One region of the Serratia entomophila genome, then DNA from elsewhere that is predicted to be linked to it. Evidence: predicted binding sites of a transcription regulator. Region 1 holds the regulator's gene; each other region holds the start of a gene.
What was found. The regulator sigma-54, encoded in region 1, starts transcription at its own class of promoters, with help from an activator protein. The targets are predictions, from matches to a motif close to GTTGGCACANNTTTCGCTNT.
Positions count from the first base shown of each region.

Region 2: a site for sigma-54 is predicted at 2,613-2,632, ahead of glnK (P-II family nitrogen regulator). Genes of this name have one in related genera too.
Region 3: a site for sigma-54 is predicted at 1,785-1,804, ahead of glnA (glutamate--ammonia ligase). Genes of this name have one in related genera too.

Region 1 is NZ_CP082787.1:4,396,261-4,404,192, reverse strand. It holds gene npr (PTS phosphocarrier protein NPr) at 56-328, opposite strand; gene rapZ (RNase adapter RapZ) at 325-1,179, opposite strand; gene ptsN (PTS IIA-like nitrogen regulatory protein PtsN) at 1,311-1,772, opposite strand; gene hpf (ribosome hibernation promoting factor) at 1,932-2,219, opposite strand; gene rpoN (RNA polymerase factor sigma-54) at 2,243-3,676, opposite strand; gene lptB (LPS export ABC transporter ATP-binding protein) at 3,727-4,452, opposite strand; gene lptA (lipopolysaccharide ABC transporter substrate-binding protein LptA) at 4,459-4,998, opposite strand; gene lptC (LPS export ABC transporter periplasmic protein LptC) at 4,967-5,545, opposite strand; gene kdsC (3-deoxy-manno-octulosonate-8-phosphatase KdsC) at 5,542-6,096, opposite strand; gene kdsD (arabinose-5-phosphate isomerase KdsD) at 6,114-7,100, opposite strand; gene KHA73_RS21080 (calcium/sodium antiporter) at 7,117-7,932, opposite strand, start outside.
Region 2 is NZ_CP082787.1:1,101,706-1,109,637, reverse strand. It holds gene tesB (acyl-CoA thioesterase II) at 1-816, shown strand, start outside; gene amtB (ammonium transporter AmtB) at 902-2,188, opposite strand; gene glnK (P-II family nitrogen regulator) at 2,225-2,563, opposite strand; gene smdB (multidrug efflux ABC transporter permease/ATP-binding subunit SmdB) at 2,854-4,632, opposite strand; gene smdA (multidrug efflux ABC transporter permease/ATP-binding subunit SmdA) at 4,625-6,400, opposite strand; gene KHA73_RS05285 (Lrp/AsnC family transcriptional regulator) at 6,493-6,954, opposite strand; gene KHA73_RS05280 (PLP-dependent cysteine synthase family protein) at 7,077-7,932, shown strand, end outside.
Region 3 is NZ_CP082787.1:4,883,154-4,891,085, reverse strand. It holds gene typA (ribosome-dependent GTPase TypA) at 1-1,513, opposite strand, end outside; gene glnA (glutamate--ammonia ligase) at 1,882-3,291, shown strand; gene glnL (nitrogen regulation protein NR(II)) at 3,609-4,658, shown strand; gene glnG (nitrogen regulation protein NR(I)) at 4,667-6,079, shown strand; gene KHA73_RS23345 (YshB family small membrane protein) at 6,192-6,314, shown strand; gene hemN (oxygen-independent coproporphyrinogen III oxidase) at 6,350-7,723, opposite strand; gene yihI (Der GTPase-activating protein YihI) at 7,909-7,932, opposite strand, start outside.

The DNA of each region.
Region 1 (7,932 bases):
GGAAGCCTTAGAATGCTGAACGCGTCAGGACGACGCGTTCATGGTTTTTTGCGGCTCAGTCTTCGTCAAAGCCGGAGTTGAACAGCTCGACCACCGCGGCCAGCGCTTTCACCTCGTCCGGGCCGGTCGCCTCCACTTCGATGTGCCGCCCCTGGGCGGAGTCGAGCATCAGCAGCGCGATGACGCTGCTGGCTTCGGCCTCGGTGCCGCTGTCGTTGCGCAGCATCACCTCGGCGTCAAAACTCTGCACCAGCTCGAACAGCTTCATCGCCGGGCGGGCGTGCATGCCCAGCTTGTTTTTGATTTCAACCGTTTGCTTGACCGTCATTGTTTGCGTTTTTCCAGCGTGCGGTGGCGCGATTGCACGTTCTTGCCGCGCGAGCGGAAGTAATCGGCCAGCTGCTCCGCCACGTAGACCGAACGGTGCTTACCGCCGGTGCAGCCAATCGCTACGGTCAGGTAGCTGCGGTTGTTGGTCTCCAGCATCGGCAGCCACTGTTCCAGATAGCTGCGGGTCTGGTAGATGAAGTTGTGCACCTCGGTATGGCGATCGAGGAACGACGCCACCGGTTTGTCCAGGCCGGTCATCGGCCGCAGCTTGGGATCCCAGTGCGGGTTAGGCAGGAAGCGCACGTCGAACACATAGTCGGCGTCGATCGGGATGCCGTGCTTGAAGCCGAAGGACTCGAACACCATGGTCAGCTCGCGCTCGCGTTTGCCAAGCAGGCGGGTACGCAGCATTTCGGCCAGTTCGTGCACCGACATCTCCGAGGTGTCGATGATCAGATCGGCCCGTGAGCGCAGCGGCTCGAGCAGGTCGCTCTCTTCGTCGATCGCGCTTTCCAGCGACAGGTTCTTGCTGGATAGCGGGTGCAGGCGGCGGGTGTCACTGTAGCGGCGAATCAGCGTATTGCGGTCGGCATCGAGGAACAGCAGCTGCGGCGAGAAGCTCTCCGGCAGCTGGGTCATCGCATATTCAAACACTTCCGGCGATTCCGGCATGTTGCGCACGTCGATGCTCACCGCTGCGGAGATGTTGCGTTCCGCCAGCGTATTGGCGAGCTGCGGCAGCAGCACCACGGGCAGGTTATCAACGCAGTAAAAACCCATGTCTTCCAGCGCCCGCAAGGCGACGGATTTCCCTGAACCGGAACGGCCGCTGACAATCATCAGCACCATGTGGCAACTCCCCCTGGCATCTCGGCGGCGTTCATCGCCACCGGTAGAAACTTCGTTATTCCGGCCGCAGCCGGAATACATCATGGTGAAACAGTATCGTTATCCTGGCTGGAAGTCACGCCAGCCGGGCGTTACTCGGTGATGATTTGGTAAAGTTCTTCGTCGCTCTGCGCGGCGCGCAGGCGGCGGCATACGGTTTTGTCGGCCAGGCGCTTGGCGACCAGCGACAGGGTATGCAAATGGGTTTTACACTGATCGGCCGGCACCAGCAGAGCGAACAGCAGGTCGACCGGCTGGTTGTCGATGGCGTCAAAGGCGATGGGTTGGTCGAGACGGATAAACACGCCAACGGCCCGCAGTGTGTCCTCTTCCAGTTTGCCGTGGGGAATGGCGATACCGTTGCCGATACCGGTGCTGCCCATGCGCTCCCGGGTGAGAACCGCGTCAAACACCACCTGCGCAGGCAGGTTAAGCTGAGTAGCCGCCAGTTCGCTGATAATTTCCAAAGCCCGTTTCTTGCTGGTGCAGTGTACCGAGCTTCTGGTGCACTCGATGTTTAACACCGAGCTTAATTGCATATATTCGTTGTTCATCTCATCTTCACTTAAAACCGCGCCGGCGGGTGAACCCGGCAAGGCGGTTTTTCGCCTGTTTTAACCCTGATTACCGTTTCGGCGCGTTACCCATTCAGGTAACGCGCCGATAGCTGAGGCTGCGTTGAGCAGCGCCCTGACGGGAAGAGGGTCAGAGTGTCAGTGTTGCTTCAGTTTGTCTTTATGTTTGTTCAACTGACGCGCCAGTTTGTCGATTAGCGTATCAATTGCCGCATACATATTCTCGTCTTCCGAGGTGGCGTGCAACTCGCCTCCATTCACGTGCACCGTTGCTTCCGCAATTTGCTGCACTTTTTCCACACTTAAAACAACATACACCTGATTGATGCGGTCAAAATACTGTTCGAGCTTGGCGAACTTGTTGTTCACGAACTCGCGCAATGGATCGGTGATTTCGATGTGGTGTCCGGTAATGTTGAGCTGCATAGTGTCTTCCTTCTCAATAGAGGTCAAACCAACTGTTTACGCTGGTTCGACGGCGGGATGGACAAAGACTCTCGGTACTTGGCGACGGTGCGCCGCGCCACGATGATCCCCTGATCGGAGAGCAGGGTGGCCAGCTTGCTGTCGCTGAGCGGTTTGGCGGGGTTTTCCGCCGCAATCAATTTCTTCACCAATGCGCGGATCGCCGTTGAAGAGGCTTCGCCGCCGCTGTCGGTATTCACGTGGCTGGAGAAGAAATACTTCAATTCGAAAATGCCGCGCGGGCTGTGCAGAAACTTCTGCGTGGTCACGCGCGAAATCGTCGATTCATGCATCTCCACGGCCTGGGCGATATCCGCCAGCACCATGGGCTTCATAAATTCCTCACCCTGCTCAAAGAACGCCTGCTGCTGGCTGACGATGCAGCGGGTCACTTTCAACAGGGTCTCGTTACGGCTTTCCAGACTTTTAATCAGCCACTTGGCTTCCTGCAGGTTGCTGCGGATAAACTGGCCGTCGGCTTCGTTGCGCGCGCTGTTGCCCAACGCGGCGTACTGCTGGTTGATCTTCAGGCGGGGAATGCTGTCGGCGTTGAGCTCAACCGTCCATTTATCCTGCACCTTGCGCACCAGGACGTCCGGAATGACGTATTCCGACTCGCCGGTATTGATCGACTGCCCCGGGCGCGGGTCGAGCGACTGGATCAGCACCATCGCTTCTTTCAGTGTATCTTCTTTTAGCCGGGTTGAACGCATCAGGCTGCGAAAGTCGTGATTGGCCAGCAGGTCCAGGTGTTCGCTGATGATCAGGCGGGCTTCGGCCAGGTACGGCGTGTCTTTCGCGTATTGGGAAAGCTGGACCAACAGGCAGTCGCGCAGATCGCGCGCGGCGACGCCGATCGGATCAAAATGCTGCACGCGTTTCAATACCGCCTCGACCTCGTCCATGGTCACATTCTCGTCACCCAGGCTCTCCAGAATGTCTTCCAGCGGCACGGTGAGGTAGCCGGTGTCGTCGACCGCGTCGACGATTGAGGTGGCGATGGCGGCGTCGGTGTCGGAGAACGGCGTCAGATCCACTTGCCACATCAGGTAATCCTGCAGCGTCTGAGTGGTTTCGCCCTGATACACCGGCAGCTCGTCATCGCTGTAGTCGGTGCCGGTGCCCGACGGGGTGCCGGCGGTGTAGATTTCGTCCCAGGTGGCGTCCAGCGGCAGCTCTTCGGGCATGTCCTTCTGCTCCAGCGCCTCGCGGGTATCCAGGCCTTCGGTCTCGGTAGACTCTTTGGCGTCGATTTCTTCGTGCAGATCGGTCTGCTCAAGCAGGGGGTTGCTCTCTAACGCCAGCTGTATTTCTTGCTGAAGCTCAAGCGTGGACAACTGCAGCAGGCGAATGGCCTGCTGGAGCTGCGGAGTCATGGCCAGCTGTTGGCTGAGCCTGAGTTGCAAACCTTGCTTCATAATCTTCTGTCTACTTCCGTTAACCGTCGTCCTTCAGGACGCGCTGGCACTCAAAGGCGGAATTCTTCGCCCAGATAAACGCGTTTCACCTGTTCATCGGCCAGAATAGCATCCGGCGTGCCGTGGGCAATCAGTTTGCCCTGGCTGACGATATAGGCGCGTTCACACACGTCCAGCGTTTCGCGCACGTTGTGGTCGGTGATCAGCACGCCCAGGCCGCTGTCACGCAGGTGCTCGATGATTTTTTTAATGTCGATAACGGAAATCGGGTCAACACCGGCGAAGGGTTCATCCAGCAGGATGAATTTCGGGTTGGCCGCCAGCGCTCGGGCAATTTCGACGCGGCGGCGTTCACCGCCGGACAGCGCCTGGCCCAGGCTGTCGCGCAGGTGACCGATATGGAATTCTTCCATCAGCTCTTTGGCGCGGTCTTCGCGCTGTTCGCTGGTGAGATCGGCGCGGATCTCCAGCACCGCCATCAGGTTGTCGTACACGCTCAGGCGACGGAAGATCGACGCTTCCTGCGGCAGATAACCGATGCCGCGGCGCGCGCGGGCGTGCAGCGGCAGCAGGCTGATGTCTTCTTCGTCGATCACGATGCGCCCGGCGTCGCGCTGAACGATGCCCACCACCATGTAAAAGGTGGTGGTTTTACCGGCGCCGTTCGGCCCCAGCAGGCCGACTATCTCGCCGGACTTCACTTTCAGGCTGACGTCTTCAACAACTTTGCGGCCCTTGTAGGCTTTCGCCAGGTTTTCTGCGATGAGTGTAGCCATAGGTGATTAGTTACTCTTCTGTTGCCCGTTTTTGTCTTGCAGCTGCGACGGTACCAGAACCGTGGTCACGCGTTTGCCTTTATCGCTGAACGCCTGCATTTGCTGCTGCTGCACCAGATAGGTGATGCGGTCGCCTTTCACGTTGCTGTCGAGCTGTTCCAGATAGGCGTTGCCCGTCAGGGTCACCAGCTGCGTCGCCACGTCGTAACGCACTTTCTGCGCGTGGCCTTTCACCGGCTTGCCGCTGTCCTGCATCTGGTAGAAGGTTACCGGGTTGCCGAACGCTTCAATATAGGTTTTATTCTGATCTCCACCCGGACGGGTGACGACCACCTTGTCTGCACGGATATCGATGGTGCCCTGTTTGATCACCACGTTATCGGTGAAGGTGCTGACGTTGCTCTGCATGTCCAGCGCCTGCTTCAGCGAGTCGATGCTGACCGGCTGGTTAGAGTCGGATTTCAGCGCCAAAGCGGGAGCGCTGGCGGCCAAAACTAAGCTGCCGATCAACAGATTACGGAATGGTTTTTTGGTTCTGGATTTCATAGTTGGTCTTGACCTTATCAATCAGCTCAGCGGTTTTGGCCCGCAGGTTCCCACGCATTTTCATGCCGTTAGAGGTAAAGTTCGTCCCAAAGAGCGTCACTTCGTCATCGGAAGACACATCCTGGGTTACCAGATTCACCTGAGCATTGTCCGTTTTAATTTTTTCCAGCTGCGACGTGGTGGTCAGGCTATTCACCTCGACGTGGCCGTAAAGATACAGCATCCGATCCTTAGTCAGTTTGGCGCGATCGGCGCGCACTGACCAGGTTGCCACCGCATTTTCATCAAACAGCGTCATCACCGGTTGGGTAAACCAGCTCAGCTCGTCGGTGGTGTAATAGTTCACGTCTTCCGCCACCAGCTTGTAGCTCAGCTTGCCGGCCGGATTGTACACCACGGTGACCGTATGCTGGCTCTGATAGGTAGGTGACTGGTCGTTGAGCGGCGCCGGGGCGCCGTCATCGCTGAAGTCCGTCATGTTCCAACCGATCAATGCCAACGCGATCACCGCCAGCAGGAGGGTGATCCAAAGTTTGATTTTGCTCATATCGACAGCCCTTTGGCGTCCTCCAGCTTATTCTGAGCCAAAAGAATAATGTCGCACAGTTCGCGCACCGCGCCGCGGCCGCCGGCAATGCGGGTAACGTAATGGGCCCTTGGCGTCAGCAATGGATGCGCGTCCGCGACCGCGACCGCCAAACCCACCTGCGCCATCACCGGCCAGTCGATCAGGTCATCGCCGATATAGGCCACCTGATCCGCCGTCAGCGACAGTGTATCCAACAGTTCGCGGAAGGCCAAAAGCTTATCGGACTGCCCCTGATACAGATGGGTGATGCCGAGGGTGTTAGCCCGGTCTTCCAGCAGCTTGGCGGAGCGGCCGGTGATGATCGCCACTTCGATGTCCGAGGTCTTCAGGCAGCGGATCCCATAGCCGTCGCGTACGTTGAACGCCTTTAATTCTTCGCCGTTGTTGCCCATGAAAATCAGGCCGTCGGACAGCACGCCGTCGACGTCACAAATCAGCAGGCGGATTTTACCGGCACGCGCCATCACGTCTTGCTCTACTGGCCCGTAGCAGGTGTCTACCAGACTCATTCCGTTCTATTCCTTAATTAAACGACGCCGGCGCGCAGCATGTCATGCATATGTACCACACCCAGCAACTGGTCGCCATCGGCAACCAGCAGCGCGGTGATGTGGCGTTGCTGCATCAGGTTCAGCGCATCGACCGCCAACATGCCCGGCCGCACCCGCACGCCGCCGAGCGTCATGACGTCGGCTATCTTGGCGTCGTTGAGATTGATGCCCATATCGAACACCCGGCGCAGGTCGCCGTCGGTGAAGATGCCGGCGATTTTCATCAGATCGTTGCAGATGACCGTCATGCCCAGGTTCTTGCGGGTGATCTCCAGCAGCGCGTCGCGCAGCGAAGCGTCGGCGCTGACGTGCGGGATTTCGTCGCCGCTGTGCATGATGTCGCTCACCCGCAGCAACAGCCGGCGGCCGAGCGCGCCACCCGGGTGCGACAGCGCGAAATCTTCCGGGGTGAAGCCGCGCGCCTTCAGCAACGCAACGGCCAGCGCATCGCCCATCACCAAGGTGGCGGTGGTGCTGGTGGTCGGTGCCAGTCCCAGCGGGCAGGCCTCCTGAGGAACCTTGATGCACAGGTGGATATCCGCTGCCTTGCCCATCGAGCTTTCCGGGTTGTTGGTCATGCAGATAAGCGTGATTTGCTGGCGTTTCAGCACCGGGATCAGCGCCTGGATTTCGTTGGACTCGCCGGAATTGGAAATGGCGAGCACGATGTCCTGCGCAGTGACCATGCCGAGGTCGCCGTGGCTGGCTTCCGCCGGGTGGACGAAGAACGAGGGGGTGCCGGTGCTGGCGAAGGTGGCGGCGATCTTGCAGCCGATGTGCCCGGATTTACCCATACCCATCACCACCACTTTGCCGCAGCAGGCGGCGATGGTTTCACAGGCGCGGGTAAAGTTCGCATCGATGTAGTTGTCGAGCTGAGCCAGCCCTTCACGCTCGATCCGGAGCACTTCTTTACCGGCCTGTTGAAAATCGAAGCCAGGTTGCAACTGAATATTCGACATGCTCATTCCCGTCGGTTTAGCCGAAAGTATTGAAAGGGTTAAAGAACAGCACCGCAAGATACGCAATAAAGCCACATAATAACAGAGCGCCGGCCAGATGGCCGATGCGATGTTTGCGCCCGATGCACAGGGCGCTGAGCAGGATGCTGGCGGCCAGCATCACCCAGTAATCGCGCTGGAAGGCGGCGGCGTCGACGCTGCCCGGCGACAGCAGAGCGGGAACGCCCAGCACGATCACCGTGTTAAAAATATTGGAGCCGATGATATTGCCAATCGCCATATCATCCTCGCCCTTGAGCGCACCGGCGATCGAGGTGGCCAGTTCGGGCAGGCTGGTGCCGATGGCGATGATGGTCAGCCCGACCACCAGCTCGCTCATGCCGAAATAGTGCGCGATCACCGTGGCGTTATCGACCACCATCTTGGACGACAGCGGCAGAATGATAAACGCCAGCACCAGCCACAGCACCGCCACGGTATTGCTGCTGTCCTGCGGCAGCTCGGCGATCTGTTCCACGGTCAGGCTGTCGCTGCCTTCGCGCTGCGCCAGCCGGGCGATTTTCAGCATCAGCAGAATGAACCCGGCAGCGGCGGCCAGCAGCAATACGCCGTCCAGCCGGCTCAGGGTGCCGTCCATCAGCACGAAACCGCACAATACTGTGACCGCCAACATCAGCGGCAGTTCGCGCCGCAGCACTTCCGAACGCGCCGCCAGCGGATGGATCAGCGCGGCGACCCCGAGGATCAACAATATATTGGCGATGTTGGAGCCCAATACGTTCCCCACGGCCATATCTATCTGCCCGTTCAGCGCGGCGGTGGTCGAGACGAT
Region 2 (7,932 bases), 1.7 Mb from region 1:
ATCGAAGAAGGGCTGTTCCGCGGCCAAAGTGAAGATCTGGGCCTGCGTCAGGTGTTCGGCGGCCAGGTCGTGGGCCAGGCGCTGTATGCCGCCAAGCAAACGGTGCCGGCGGAGCGCAGCGTGCATTCGTTCCACAGCTACTTCCTGCGCCCGGGCGATAGCAGCAAGCCTATCGTGTATGACGTGGAAACCCTGCGCGACGGCAACAGCTTCAGCGCTCGCCGCGTCAGCGCCATTCAGCACGGCAAGCCGATTTTTTACATGACCGCCTCCTTCCAAAGCCCGGAGACCGGTTTTGAACATCAGAACCGCATGCCGGACGTGCCGCCGCCGGAAGGGCTGATGTCCGAATCGGAAATCGCCCAGAAGCTGTCGCATATGCTGCCGGAAAAGGTGCGCGATAAGTTTATCGGCCAGAAACCGCTCGAAATGCGGCCGGTGAAGTTCCACAACCCGCTGAAAGGCAGCGTGGAAGAGCCACACCGTTACGTGTGGTTCCGCGCCAACGGCAGCATGCCGGACGATCCGGCCATTCATCAGTATCTGCTGGGCTACGCCTCCGACTTCAACTTCCTGCCGACGGCGCTTCAGCCGCACGGCGTCGGTTTCCTCGAGCCGGGCATGCAGGTGGCCACCATCGACCACTCGATGTGGTTCCACCGCCCGTTCCGCCTGGATGACTGGCTGCTGTACGCGGTGGAAAGCTCCTCCGCCTCCGGCGCGCGCGGTTTCGTGCGCGGGCAGATCTACACCCGCGACGGCGTGCTGGTCGCCACTACGGTGCAGGAAGGGGTGATTCGCCAGCGCGACGCCTAAAATATAAAAAGGGCGATGTCACCATCGCCCTTTTTTGCATCATCATTATTTTATTGTTATTTAGCGCACTGCCCTTCTTCCAGCCTTACTGGTTGTAGGCGCTCTCGCCGTGGCTGTTGACGTCCAGGCCTTCGCGCTCCTGCTCTTCCGGCACCCGCAGGCCAACGATGGCCCCGGCGATCTTGAAGGCGATAAAGGCAGCGACGCCAGACCACACCAGAGTGATCGCTACGCTCAGCAGCTGGACCCACACCTGGTGGCCCATGGTCACGCCTTCCGCATAGCCGGTGCCGCCCAGTGAAGAGGCGGTGAATACGCCGGTCAACAGACAACCGACGATACCGCACACCCCGTGAACGCCGAACACGTCGCAGGTGTCGTCCACCTTCAGCCATTTCTTCAGCGTGACCACGCCCCACAGGCCGGCAACGCCGCCCACCAGGCCGATGATCAGCGCCCCGCCGACGCCCACGGTGCCCGCAGCCGGCGTGACCGCGACCAGCCCGGCGATGCAGCCGGAACAGGCGCCCAGCAGCGACGGTTTACCGCGCGCAATCCACTCGGCGAAGGTCCAGGAGAGGATGGCGCCTGCGGTAGCAATCACGGTATTCAGGAACGCCAGGGCCGCAATGCCGTTCGCCGCGCTGGCGGAACCGGCGTTGAAACCGAACCAACCGATATACAGGATGGAAGCGCCGGTAAACACCATCGGCAGGTTATGCGGTTTGAACGCCTCCTTGCCGAAGCCGGCGCGTTTGCCCAACAGGTAGGCGCCAATCAGGCCGGCGCTGGCGGCGTTGATGTGCACCACGGTGCCGCCGGCGAAGTCCAGCGCGCCATCGGCGGCCAGGAAACCGCCGCCCCACACCATGTGGGCAATCGGCAGGTAGGAGATGGTGAACCAAATGGCGGCGAAGATCACCACCGCCGAGAAGCGGATGCGTTCAGCGAAGCCGCCCACCACCAGCGCCACGGTGATGCAGGCGAAGGAGCATTGGAACGCCACGTGGATCATCTGGTTAAAGGTGCCGGTCACGCTGTCGATGCCGATGCCTTTCAGCATCGCCGTCTGGAAACCGCCGAAGAACGCGTTGCCCTCGCTGAAGGCCAGGCTGTAGCCGTACAACACCCACAGCACGCACACCAGCGCGAAGGTGACGGTGACCTGAGTCAGCATCGACAGCACGTTCTTGGAACGCAGCAAACCGCCGTAAAACAGCGCGACGCCCGGCAGCGTCATGAACAGCACCAAAGCGGTGCAGATCATCATGAACGCGTTGTCTGCCTTGTCTGCGACCGCCGGAGCGGCCAGGGCCAAAGAGGGAACCATGGTTACCGTACTCAGGCCCAACATGGATAAAAGTTTTTTCATTATCAATCCATCCCCATTACTTAACTGAGCCTGTGATTACAGTGCTGCTTCGTCGGTTTCGCCGGTGCGAATGCGAATGACACGTTGCAATTCGGCAACGAAAATTTTGCCGTCACCGATCTTGCCGGTGTAGGCGGCTTTGCTAATGACATCAACCACTTCATCTAATTGGTCGTCGGCAATTGCGATATCGATTTTCACCTTAGGCAGGAAATTGACGCTGTATTCAGCTCCACGATAAAGCTCAGCGTGCCCCTTCTGGCGGCCAAAGCCTTTGACTTCGGTTACGGTCAGCCCCTGAATGCCCACAGAGGATAGGGCTTCACGCACGTCCTCCAGCTTGAATGGTTTGATCACCACGGTCACCAGCTTCATATTGCCCCTCCACGAATTAAGCCCAAACTCACCCCGATACGGGCTGAATAAAGCAAAGGCTGTGCCATAAATGGTTTTGTATGCGAATTCAGCGGATTACCTGGCAGGGCAGCGTGGGAACGGCGGGCAAGCGGCCGGGCGCAGGGCGCACCGGCCATCGGCGGTTAAATTTTGCGCACTAATTTGGTGCGCTGCGCGTCGAAAAAGTGCAGCGAGGGGGATTTGAAACGGATCTATGCCTGTTTATGGTGCGCCGGGGTAATGCGGGGGCCGCAACCGGCCCCCGGGCATCAGGCGGGTTGGCTCTCTTCGCGGGTTGCCGCCGCCAGCTCTTCGCCCACCAGCTGCAGCTGATACATCTGATGGTAACGGCCCTGCTGCGCCAGCAGCTGCTGGTGATTGCCCTGCTCCACCGCCTGCCCGCGGTGCAGCACCAGAATCGAATCGGCGTCGACGATGGTCGACAGACGGTGAGCGATCACCACCAGCGTGGTGTGCTCGCGGATCAGCCGCAGCGCGCGCTGGATGGCCTGCTCGGTTCCCGAGTCGATGTTGGCGGTCGCCTCGTCGAGGATCAGGATCTGCGGCGCTTGCACCAGCACCCGTGCCAGCGCCAGCAGCTGTTTTTGGCCCACCGACAGGTTATTGCCCTGCTCGCCCAGGCGAGTATGAATACCCTGCGGGAAACCGCGCACCAGCTCCGCCAGCTGCACCCTCTCCAGCGCCTGCCACACCGCCTGTTCCGAGATGTTGCGCCCCAGCGTGACGTTGGCCAATACCGATTCGGCGATCACCACCGGATCCTGCTGCACCATCGCCATGCCCTGGCGCAGCGTGCGGTGCGACAGGCTGGATAGCGGGCGACCGTCGAGGCGCACCTCACCCTCGCCGACCGGGTAATAGCCCATCAGCAAGTTGGCCAGCGTGCTCTTGCCACTGCCGGTGTGGCCAACCAGCGCCACGAAACCGCGCGAAGGCACCGACAGCGAAATATGCTGCAGCACCTTTTTGTCCGCGCGATAGGCGAAGCTCAGATCGTCGATGTCGATGCGGCCGCTGGCCAGCGGGCGATCGTCGGCGCCGTAGCTTTGCTGGCTGCGATCCATCAGCTCGAAGATGCGTTCGCCGGCCACCACCGCCTGTTGCAAAATCGATTGCTGCGAGGTCAGCTCGATCAGCGGCTCGTTCAGGCGGCCCAGGTAGTTGATAAAAGCGTACAGTACGCCGACGCCGATCGCGCCCTCACCGCTGAAGCCGAACAGCATCAGCAGGCCGCACAATACCAGCGCCGAAAACAGGCTCAACAGCGGCCGCAGCAGAAAGCCGTCCAGCCGCAGGGTTTGCATGCGTGCGGTATAATGCGAACGGCTGGCGGCGCTCATGCGTTCGCCGAAGCGGATCTGTTGGCGAAACTGCTGGATCACCCCCATGCCGTTGATCACTTCATTGAAGCCGTCGTTGATGTCCGCCAGATAGCTGCGCACCCGGCGCACGATCGGCGTGCTGTAGTACTGGTAAATGCCCATCACCACAAACACCGCCGGGAAAATGCAGATAGCCACCAGCGCCATGCGCCAGTCGAGGCTGAACATCGCCACCAGCATGGTGCCGATCAGCGCGGCGCTTTTCAGCACCGTGGAGACCACCATGACGTACAGATCCTTGATCACCTCGGTATCGTTGGTCACGCGCGAAATCAGCTGCCCGACCGGCTGGGTGTCGAAGGCGCTGAGCGGCTGGCGCAGTGCGGCGTCCATCACGTCGGTGCGCAAACGCTGCACCACCCCCACCGCCGCCTGGTTGAACAGCAGCGCCTGAAAATAGTGCAACGCCGCCGCCAGCAGCTCCAGCAGCACGTAGGCCGCCGCCAGCCCGCCGACGATCGCCAGCGGCAACTGCCCTTTGGCGACGTAGTTGTCGATGAAATAGCTGATCAGGATTGGCCCGGCGACTTCCGCCGCCGCCGCCACCCACAGCATCAGCACCGCAATCCCCAGCGGTTTGCGGTACGGCGAGCCGTAAGCCAGCAGCCGTTTCAAGGTCGGCCACAGCTTTTGTACTTTATTCATTGGCTAACGCCTCCTCACCCGCTTCCGGCGCCTCATCCAGCGCCGCCTCCAGCTGCTGGTAGCGGTACATGTCGCGATACCAGCCCGGCTGCGCCGCCAGCGCCGCATGTTCGCCGCGTTGCGCCACGCCGCCGTGCTGCATCACCAGGATCTCGCTGGCCTCGGTCAACGCCGACAGCCGGTGCGCGCTGATAATCACCGTGCGGTTCTGCCCCCAGCTGCGCAGGTTGTGCAGGATCTGATGCTCGGTGCGGCCGTCCACCGCCGACAGCGCGTCGTCCAGGATCAGAATTTCCGCGTCCAGCAGCAGCGCGCGGGCGATGGAGATGCGCTGCTTCTGGCCGCCGGACAGCATCACGCCGCGTTCGCCCACTTCGGTTTCATAGCCCTGCGGCAGGCGCAGAATATCCTCGTGCACGCTGGCTAAGCGCGCCGCTTGCTCGATCTGCTCCTGCGTCGCGCCCGGGTTGCCCAGCGCGATATTGTTCGCCACGCTGTCTGAGAACAGGAACGGCGTTTGGCTGACCACCGAAAGGCGTGAACGCCAGTCGTCGAGCTTGATCTCGGTCAGCGGCAGGCCGTGATAACTGATTTGCCCCTCGTCCACGTCGAACTGGCGCTGGATCAGCGACAGCAGCGTCGATTTTCCCGCGCCGGTGGGGCCGCACAGCCCCAGCATCTGCCCCGGCTCCAGCCTCAGCCGGACATCGTGCAGCGCCGGCTGCTTATTCTCCGGATAATGGAAGGCGCGAATATCCGCCGCCAGCACGCCGCGGCCGGCCGGCAATGCCCGTTGCCCGTCCTGCACCGCCGGCGCTTCCTCCAGCAGGCTGCGGATGCGGCTGTACGCCGCGCTGCCGCGCTCAACGATGTTGAACATCCAGGCCAGCGCCAACATCGGCCAAATCATCAGGCCGAGATACATCACGAAGCTGGTCAGCTGCCCCAGAGTCAGGGAGCCGTTCACCACCATCCAGCTACCGCCGCCGATCGCCAGCAGGTTGGAGGCGCCGATGGCGATATAAATCGTCGGATCGAAACGCGCATCGACCCGCGCCACGTGCATGTTCTTCGCGCCGGTTTGCGCCGCCACCTCGGCGAACTGGTTAGACTGATGATCTTCCAGACCAAAGGCTTTGATCATGCGGATGCTGGTCATGCTTTCCTGCGCCTGATCGTTCAGGCTGGAAAATGCCGCCTGCGCCGATTTAAAGCGTTGATGCAGCTGGTCGCCGTAATATTTGATGGCGATCGCCATCAGCGGCATCGGGATCAGCGAAAGCAGCGTCAGCTCCCAGCTGATTTGGGTGCTCATCACCACCAGCACCACCAGCCCCATCACCAACGAGTCCACCAGCGTCAACACGCCCTCACCGGCGGCGAACACCACGCGATCCACGTCATTGGTGGCGCGCGCCATCAGATCGCCGGTGCGGTGGCGCAGATAGAACGCCGGGTTCTGCCGGCTGAGCTGGCGGTAGAAATTCTCGCGCAGCTCAACCGCCAACTGGTAGGAGGCGCCAAACAGCAGTACCCGCCACACGTAGCGCAGCAGGTAAACAATAATCGCGGTGCCGAGCATCAGCCCAAGCCAGGCCATCAGCACGCCGGTCGACATCTGTTTTTCAGTGACGCCATCCACGATGATGCCCACCAGCTTGGGCGGCAGCAGTTGCAAAATGGCGATGACGATCAGCAGCACCACCGCCCCCAGGTAGCGGCGCCACTCTCGGCGGAAATACCAGCCGATTTGAGCAAATAATCTCACGCAGTTTGTTTCCAGGATTTTATGGGGTTTATCTGTTGTTCCGCCTCAACGAAGCAGGATACCACCGTTGCATCGCCAATTCGGTGAACTTTTCACTCTGGCACCGGCAGCGCGGTAGTGTATTTGATTTTTTCCATGGCGAAGCTGGAGGTGACGTCGATCAGGCCCGGCACGCCGTTGACCAGCCGCTTGTAGAAGCTGTCGTAGCTCTTCATGTCCGCCACCTCCACCTGCATCAGGTAGTCGTATTCCCCCGCCATGCGGTAGAACGCCAAGACTTCAGGCATTTGCGCGGTCAGCTGCACGAAGGTCTGATACCACTCGCTGCTGTGCTGCTGGGTTTTGATCAGCACAAAGGCCGTCAGCCCCAGGCCCAGTTTTTCGCTGTCCAGCAGCGCCACCCGGCCGCGTATATAGCCTTCGTCCTCCAGCCGCTTCAGCCGTTTCCAGCACGGGGTGGAGGTCAAATTCACCGCTTCGGCCAGCGCCTGCAGCGACTGGGTGCAGTCGTGCTGCAGCATGCACAGCAGCTTACGGTCTGTTTTATCTAACATAGCGCCAACCTGGAGAAAAATTTTCTCCCATTAGGCGATTAAACAGGGAAAATGGCAATCCTTTTTTCCGTGCAACAGGCTATGCTACGCCATAAACCAGCCCCCTATTCTGAGGCCAAACGATGACAAACTCTTGGGTAAAATATGCTATCGGCGAAATAGAAGCGGATTTTCAACGCTCCGCCGACACCCACCTGATTCGCCTGAACCTGCCGGCATTTCCCGGCATCTGCCTGTACCTGAAAGACGAGAGCACCCACCCGACCGGCAGCCTGAAGCACCGCCTGGCGCGCTCGCTGTTCCTGTACGGTCTGTGCAACGGCTGGATCACCGAGAACACCACCATTATCGAAGCTTCCTCCGGCAGCACCGCGGTATCTGAAGCCTATTTCGCCCGCCTGCTCGGCCTGCCGTTTATCGCCGTGATGCCCTCCTGCACCGCACGCCGCAAGGTGGAACAGATCGCCTTCTATGGTGGCCGCTGTCACTTTGTCGATCATGCCGCGCAGATCTACGCCGCCTCCGAGCAGTTGGCGAAGGAGCTGAACGGCCACTATATGGATCAGTTCACCTACGCCGAGCGCGCCACCGACTGGCGCGGCAACAATAATATCGCCGACAGCATTTTCCGCCAGATGGCGCGCGAACCCTTCCCGGTGCCGAAACATATCGTGATGAGCGCCGGCACCGGCGGCACTTCCGCCACCCTGGGCCGCTATATCCGCTATCAGGGCCATGACACGCAGCTGACGGTGGTCGATCCGGAAAACTCGGTATTCTACGATTGCTTCCACCATGGCGACCGCACCCTGATCGGCAGCTGCGGCAGCCGTATCGAAGGCATCGGCCGCCCGCGCGCCGAACCCTCGTTCATCCCTTCGGTGGTCGACAGCATGCTGCGGGTGCCGGACGCCGCCAGCGTCGCGACCATTCACTGGCTGGAAAAAGTGCTGGGCCGCAAGGTCGGCGCCTCCACCG
Region 3 (7,932 bases), 490 kb from region 1:
GCAGGCCGTACAGGGCGAACGCTACCGCTTTACCCTGACCGTTGGAGATCAGCACGCCGTTCTGGCGCTGGCCCACATCGCCCGGACGCACGTCGTCGTAGTGGCTGAAGGTGGAGTACAGCAGACCGGTACCGGAAGTCATGGTCATGAACTCGTTACGGAAGCCGATCAGACCACGGCTTGGGATCACGTAGTCGAGACGCACGCGGCCTTTGCCATCCGGATCCATGTTTTTCAGGTCGGCTTTACGCTCACCCATCGCCTGCATCACGGAGCCCTGATGCTGCTCTTCGATGTCCAGCGTCACGTTTTCGAACGGCTCTTGTTTGCGGCCGTCGATTTCGCGGAAGATAACTTTCGGACGGGATACCGCCAGCTCGAAGCCTTCGCGACGCATGTTTTCGATCAGAACGGACAGGTGCAGCTCGCCACGGCCCGATACGCGGAACGCGTCGGCATCTTCGGTTTCTTCAACGCGCAGCGCCACGTTGTGCACCAGCTCCTTGTTCAGACGCTCAAGGATTTGGCGAGAAGTCACGAACTTGCCTTCTTTACCGCAGAATGGCGAGGTGTTGACGTTGAAGAACATGCTGACGGTAGGTTCATCAACGGACAGCGCCGGCAGCGCTTCAACGGCGTTGGTGTCGCAGATGGTGTCGGAGATGTTCAGCTCGCCCAGACCGGTGATGGCGATGATGTCGCCAGCCTCGGCCAGAGAGGACTCGATACGCTCCAGACCCATGTGACCCAGCACTTTGCCCACTTTACCGTTGCGAGTTTTACCTTCGCTGTCGATGATGGTGACCTGCTGGTTTGGCTTCACTTTGCCGCGCTTGATGCGGCCGATGCCGATCACGCCCAGGTAGTTGTTGTAGTCCAGCTGCGAGATCTGCATCTGGAATGGCGCTTCCAGCTCAACCTGCGGCGCAGACACGTGGTCGACGATCGCCTGATACAGCGGGGTCATGTCTTCCGCCATGTCGTTGTGGTCGTTGCCGGCGATGCCCATCAGTGCGGATGCATAGATGATTGGGAAATCGAGCTGCTCGTCGGTCGCGTCGAGGTTAACGAACAGGTCGAACACCTGATCGACAACCCAGTCCGGACGCGCGCCAGGACGGTCAACCTTGTTGATTACCACGATCGGCTTCAGACCGTTGGCGAAGGCCTTCTTGGTCACGAAGCGGGTTTGCGGCATAGGGCCATCCATTGCATCCACAACCAGCAGCACCGAGTCGACCATTGACATCACGCGCTCTACCTCACCGCCGAAGTCGGCGTGTCCTGGGGTATCCACGATGTTGATGCGGTAGTCTTTCCAATTAATGGCGGTGTTTTTTGCGAGGATGGTAATCCCACGCTCTTTCTCCAAATCGTTGGAGTCCATTACGCGCTCGGTGGCTTCTACACGCTCTCCGAAGGTACCGGATTGTTGCAGCAGCTTGTCAACCAGGGTGGTTTTACCATGGTCAACGTGGGCAATAATGGCGATGTTACGCAAATTTTCGATCACAGCTTTGCCTCAGGCATTAGAAATAGCGCGCTATTGTACACGTATTAAGCGAGGTACTAAACAAGATCACAACCATCTCTTATAAACAACTGCGTACCGGTCAGTTTGTGATCCCTTTCACGGTGCAAAAAGCCACCAACGGTGCACTTTTGCACCATTTCGGTGCCCTTACTTACTCATTTTGCACCATGTTAGTGCAATGCATCGCTGATGGTGCATACTGGCGTTGCGTAAAACCCGCACAGAAAGGCGATAAAGGCCTCTTCGAAAAGTTGGCACAGTTTTCGCTTTAGTCTTTTCAAGACGAAAAAAAGCCAGTTCCACAGATTCGTTCCACGACGACAATGATAAATCCGGGAGAGTTAAGTATGTCCGCTGAACACGTATTGACGATGCTGAATGAGCACGAAGTGAAATTCGTAGACCTGCGTTTCACTGACACCAAGGGTAAGGAACAACACGTTACCATCCCTGCTCATCAGGTGAATGCCGACTTCTTCGAAGAAGGCAAAATGTTTGACGGCTCCTCAATCGGCGGTTGGAAGGGCATCAACGAATCTGACATGGTGCTGATGCCGGACGCCAGCACGGCGGTACTGGATCCGTTCTTCGAAGAATCCACCCTGATCATCCGCTGCGACATTCTCGAGCCGGGCACCATGCAAGGCTACGATCGCGACCCGCGCTCCATCTCCAAACGTGCGGAAGACTTCCTGCGCTCTTCCGGCATCGCGGACACCGTGCTGTTCGGGCCAGAGCCTGAGTTCTTCCTGTTCGATGACATCCGTTTCGGCAGCAGCATCCGCGGTTCCCACGTGGCCATCGACGACATCGAAGGCGCATGGAACTCCGGCACCACCTACGACGGCGGCAACAAAGGCCACCGTCCGGCGGTGAAAGGCGGTTACTTCCCGGTTCCACCGGTCGACTCTTCACAGGACATCCGTTCCACCATGTGTCTGACCATGGAAGAAATGGGTCTGGTGGTTGAAGCGCACCACCACGAAGTGGCCACCGCCGGTCAGAACGAAGTGGCAACCCGCTTCAACACCATGACCAAGAAAGCCGACGAAATTCAGATCTACAAATACGTGGTGCACAACGTGGCGCACGCCTTCGGCAAAACCGCGACCTTCATGCCGAAGCCAATGTTCGGTGACAACGGTTCCGGCATGCACTGCCACATGTCGCTGTCCAAGAACGGCACCAACCTGTTCGCCGGCGACAAATACGGCGGCCTGTCTGAAACCGCCCTGTTCTACATCGGCGGCATCATCAAGCACGCCAAAGCGATCAACGCCCTGGCCAACCCGACCACCAACTCTTACAAGCGTCTGGTCCCAGGCTACGAAGCACCGGTCATGCTGGCTTACTCCGCGCGTAACCGCTCCGCTTCCATCCGTATCCCGGTGGTTGCCAGCCCGAAAGCGCGCCGTATCGAAGCGCGCTTCCCGGATCCGGCGGCCAACCCATACCTGTGCTTCGCCGCACTGCTGATGGCCGGCCTGGACGGCATCATCAACAAGATCCACCCTGGCGATGCGATGGATAAAAACCTGTATGACCTGCCGCCGGAAGAAGAAGCCGAGATCCCAAAAGTGGCGGGCTCGCTGGATGAAGCCATGGCCGCACTGAACGAAGACCGCGAGTTCCTGACCCGCGGCGGCGTGTTCACCGACGATGCGATCGACGCTTACATCGAACTGCGTAAAGAAGAGATGGACCGCGTGCGCATGACGCCACACCCGGTTGAGTTCGAACTGTACTACAGCGTTTAAGCCAGACCGCGCCGTCTGCATCTGCGGGCGGCGCCCAAATTTTAGTTGTCGTTTTTTTGTTGCCGTGGAAACTTTCAGCCCATCTTCGGATGGGTTTTTTTCTCCACCGTATTTTCTGCAAAACTATTCCGTACCGCGACAATTGCGGTTGGAGTAGGATAGATGCACTAAAAAGGTGCAGTCGTCTGCTATGCCCCATAGATTTCAAGGTGCAGCTAGGCGGCAACCGAGCGAACCGACAGGAGCTTGGTCTGCCAAGTGACTGGTGTGAGTAAAGGCAGCCAACAACGCTGCGTCTTGAAAGATGAAGGGCATATATGGCAACTGGCAAGCTGCCCGACGCAGGGCAGATCCTCAATTCTCTCATCAACAGCATTCTGCTGTTGGATGCTCGGCTGGCGGTTCATTACGCCAACCCGGCGGCACAACAACTGCTGGCACAAAGTTCTCGTAAACTTTTCGGTACGCCACTGCCCGATTTGCTCGGCTATTTTTCGCTGAACGTCGATCTGATGCGTGAGAGCCTCCACGCCGGTCAGGGCTTCACCGACAACGAAGTGACCCTGGTGGTCGACGGGCGCGCGCATATCCTCTCTCTGACCGCTCAGGCGCTGCCTGAGGGCTATATCCTGGTCGAGCTGGCACCGATGGACAACCAACGCCGCCTGAGCCAGGAACAGCTGCAACATGCCCAACAGGTAGCCGCGCGCGATCTGGTGCGCGGGCTGGCTCATGAGATCAAAAACCCGCTGGGCGGGCTGCGCGGTGCGGCGCAGCTGCTGGCCAAGGCACTGCCCGATCCGGCGCTGACCGAATACACCAAAGTGATCATCGAACAGGCCGATCGCCTGCGCAACCTGGTTGACCGTCTGCTGGGGCCTCAGCGGCCGGGCCAGCACATCACCCAAAGCATTCACCAGGTGGCGGAACGCGTTTGCCAGCTGGTGTCGCTGGAGAAGCCGGATAACGTCACCCTGGTGCGCGACTACGATCCGAGCCTGCCGGAAATGGCCCACGACCCGGATCAGATCGAACAGGTGCTGCTGAACATCACCCGCAATGCGTTGCAGGCGCTGGGGGAAACCGGCGGCACCATCACGCTGCGCACCCGCACCGCGTTTCAGATAACCCTACACGGCACCCGTTACCGGCTGGCGGCGCTCATCGACATTGAAGATGACGGCCCCGGCGTGCCGGCGCAGCTGCAGGACACCCTGTTTTACCCGATGGTCAGCGGCCGTGAAGGCGGTACCGGCCTGGGATTATCCATCGCCCGCAATCTTATCGATCAGCATTGCGGAAAAATTGAATTTAACAGTTGGCCAGGCCATACCGAATTCTCGGTCTACCTGCCCATTCGCCAGTGAGGTTTGCTATGCAACGAGGGATAGTCTGGATCGTCGATGACGATAGCTCCATCCGCTGGGTGCTTGAACGTGCGCTCACCGGAGCCGGAGTGAGCTGCGCCACCTTCGACAGCGGCAATGACGTGCTGGAAGCCCTGGCCACGCAAACTCCTGACGTGCTGCTGTCCGATATCCGTATGCCGGGTATGGACGGTTTGGCGCTGCTCAAACAAATAAAACAACGCCACCCGATGCTTCCGGTCATCATAATGACCGCGCATTCGGATCTGGATGCCGCCGTCAGCGCTTATCAGCAAGGGGCCTTCGATTACCTGCCCAAACCCTTCGATATCGACGAAGCGGTGGCGCTGGTGGAACGCGCCATCAGCCATTATCAGGAACAGCAGCAGCCGGCGCGCAGCCAGCCGGCCAGCGATCCGGCGGCCGATATCATCGGCGAAGCGCCGGCGATGCAGGACGTGTTCCGCATCATCGGCCGCCTGTCGCGTTCGTCGATCAGCGTGCTGATCAACGGCGAATCCGGCACCGGCAAAGAGCTGGTGGCTCATGCGCTGCACCGCCACAGCCCGCGCGCCAAATCGCCGTTTATCGCCCTGAATATGGCCGCCATACCCAAAGATCTGATTGAGTCCGAACTGTTCGGCCATGAGAAAGGCGCGTTCACCGGCGCCAACCAGATTCGGCAGGGGCGTTTTGAACAGGCCGACGGCGGCACGCTGTTCCTCGACGAGATCGGCGACATGCCGCTGGACGTGCAAACGCGTTTGCTGCGCGTGTTGGCGGACGGCCAGTTTTACCGGGTCGGCGGCTATGCCCCGGTCAAGGTCGACGTGCGCATCATCGCCGCCACCCACCAGAATCTGGAGCTGCGGGTGCAGGAGGGGAAATTCCGTGAGGATCTGTTCCACCGCCTGAACGTGATCCGCGTGCATTTGCCGCCGCTGCGCGAGCGCCGCGAGGATATTCCGCGGCTGGCGCGCTACTTCCTGCAGGTTGCCGCCAAGGAGCTGGGGGTAGAGGCGAAGAATCTGCATCCGGAAACCGAAACCGCGCTGACCCGCCTGCCCTGGCCGGGCAACGTGCGCCAGCTGGAGAACACCTGCCGCTGGTTGACCGTGATGGCCGCCGGCCAGGAAGTGCTGATCCAGGATCTGCCGGGAGAACTGTTTGAAACCGCCGCGCCGGAAAGCACCGGGCACAGCCTGCCGGACAGCTGGGCCACGCTGCTGGCGCAGTGGGCCGATCGCGCGTTGCGTTCCGGTCATCAAAACCTGTTGTCGGAAGCGCAGCCGGAAATGGAGCGCACCCTGCTCACCACCGCCCTGCGCCACACTCAGGGACACAAGCAGGAAGCCGCACGCCTGTTGGGCTGGGGGCGAAATACCCTGACCCGCAAGCTAAAAGAGCTGGGAATGGAATAACGGGCGGCGTTGAGGGTAAAAACGCAATCCAGCGCACAAAAAACCAGCGTCTTGAGGCTTTACAGCCGGTGCATGCGCAGTATGATCGTCTCGCACACTCTGGAGGCTGAGAATGCTGGACTCATTCATCGTATTCATTTCTCAAGGCGCGGAGCTTGGCTCTGCCGCCGGCCACACCCCGCAGGCGGCGGTGGCCGCGGTGCTGTGCGCAGCGCTGATTAACTTCTTCAGTTAAAAAAACAGCCGCATCGGCGGCTGTTTTTTCATGCTTCAGATCACCCGGGAAAATTGCTGATTGCGCACCTGCTGACGCAGATAAATATCAAAGCACATGCAGATATTGCGGATCAGCAGCCGGCCGCGCGGCGTGACGCGGATACCCAGCCTGTCGCGCTCCACCAGCCCATCGCGCTCAAACGGCGCCAACAGCTGCAGGTCTTCGGCGAAATACGCGGCAAAATCGATGCCGTGCCGCCATTCGATCGGTTGGTACTCCAGCTGGAAGTTGCAGATCAGCGTTTTGATCACGTCGCGCCGCAGGCAGTCGTCCTGCGTCATCGCCAACCCGCGCCACAGTGCCCGGCCCTGCGCTTCAACGCTACCGTAGTAGCTCTTCAGCTCCTTCTGGTTCTGCGCATAGCTGTCGCCGAGCATGCTGATAGCGGACACGCCCAGCCCCAGCAGATCGCTGTCGCCCTGGGTGGTGTAGCCCTGGAAGTTGCGGTGCAGCTTGCCTTCCCGCTGGGCGATTGCCAGCTCATCGTCCGGCCGTGCAAAGTGGTCCATGCCGATAAACTGATAGCCCGCCTTGCTCAGCGTCGCGATGCTCTGCTGCAGGATGTCCAGCTTTTGCTGCGCGCTGGGCAAATCGGCGTCTTTGATCTTGCGCTGAGCGGCGAACAGGCTGGGCAGATGCGCATAGTTGAACACGCTGAGGCGATCCGGGTTCAGCTCCACCACCCGTTGCAGGGTAAAAGCGAAGCTTTCCGGCGTTTGCTTCGGCAGGCCGTAGATCAGATCGATATTGGTAGAGTGGAAGCCAAGCGCCTTGGCACGGGCGATCAGGGCGAAGATAACCTCTTCATCCTGCTCGCGGTTCACCAACTGCTGCACCTGCTTGTTGAAATCCTGCACGCCCATGCTCAGGCGGTTGAAGCCTTCGCTGCGTAAATGATCGATCACGTCCAGCTCAATCTCGCGCGGGTCGACCTCGATCGACATTTCGGCATCAGGCAGAAAATCAAAGTGTTGGCGCAACAGCGCCACCAGCCGGCTGATTTGCGCCCTGGACAGATAGGTCGGCGTGCCGCCGCCCCAGTGCATCTGCCCTACCTGGCGGCCGGCAAACAGCGGCGCGCGCTGGGCGATTTCTTTCGCCAGCATCTGCAGATATTCCTCGGCCTTATGCGTCTGGCGCGTCACCAGCTTATTGCAGCCGCAGAAATAACACAGCTTATGGCAAAACGGGATATGCACGTACAGCGACAGCGGACGATCGGGATAACGAACCGCGGCGCGTTGAAACGCCGCTTCGTCGTAGCTCTGGTTAAACTCCAGCGCCGTGGGGTATGAGGTGTAACGCGGCCCCGAATAGTTATATTTTTGGATCAGGGCCAAATCCCAGACGATTGCCTGCTCTGACATGCAGCTCACTCCTTCCGACGTTTTTTTCTACCGGGCCGGGAAATGGGCAGTGGTCTAGGCTGTCTGGCCGCGGAAGCGCTGCGAAAACGCGCTTTGCGCTTAGACAGCCGCCATAGTTTACCGAATAACCACAGCAGATAACACATCAAGAGTAAGGCTATTACCGAGATCGGCCACATGGCGCGTTAAAAAGCGTCTTTCGGATTGCC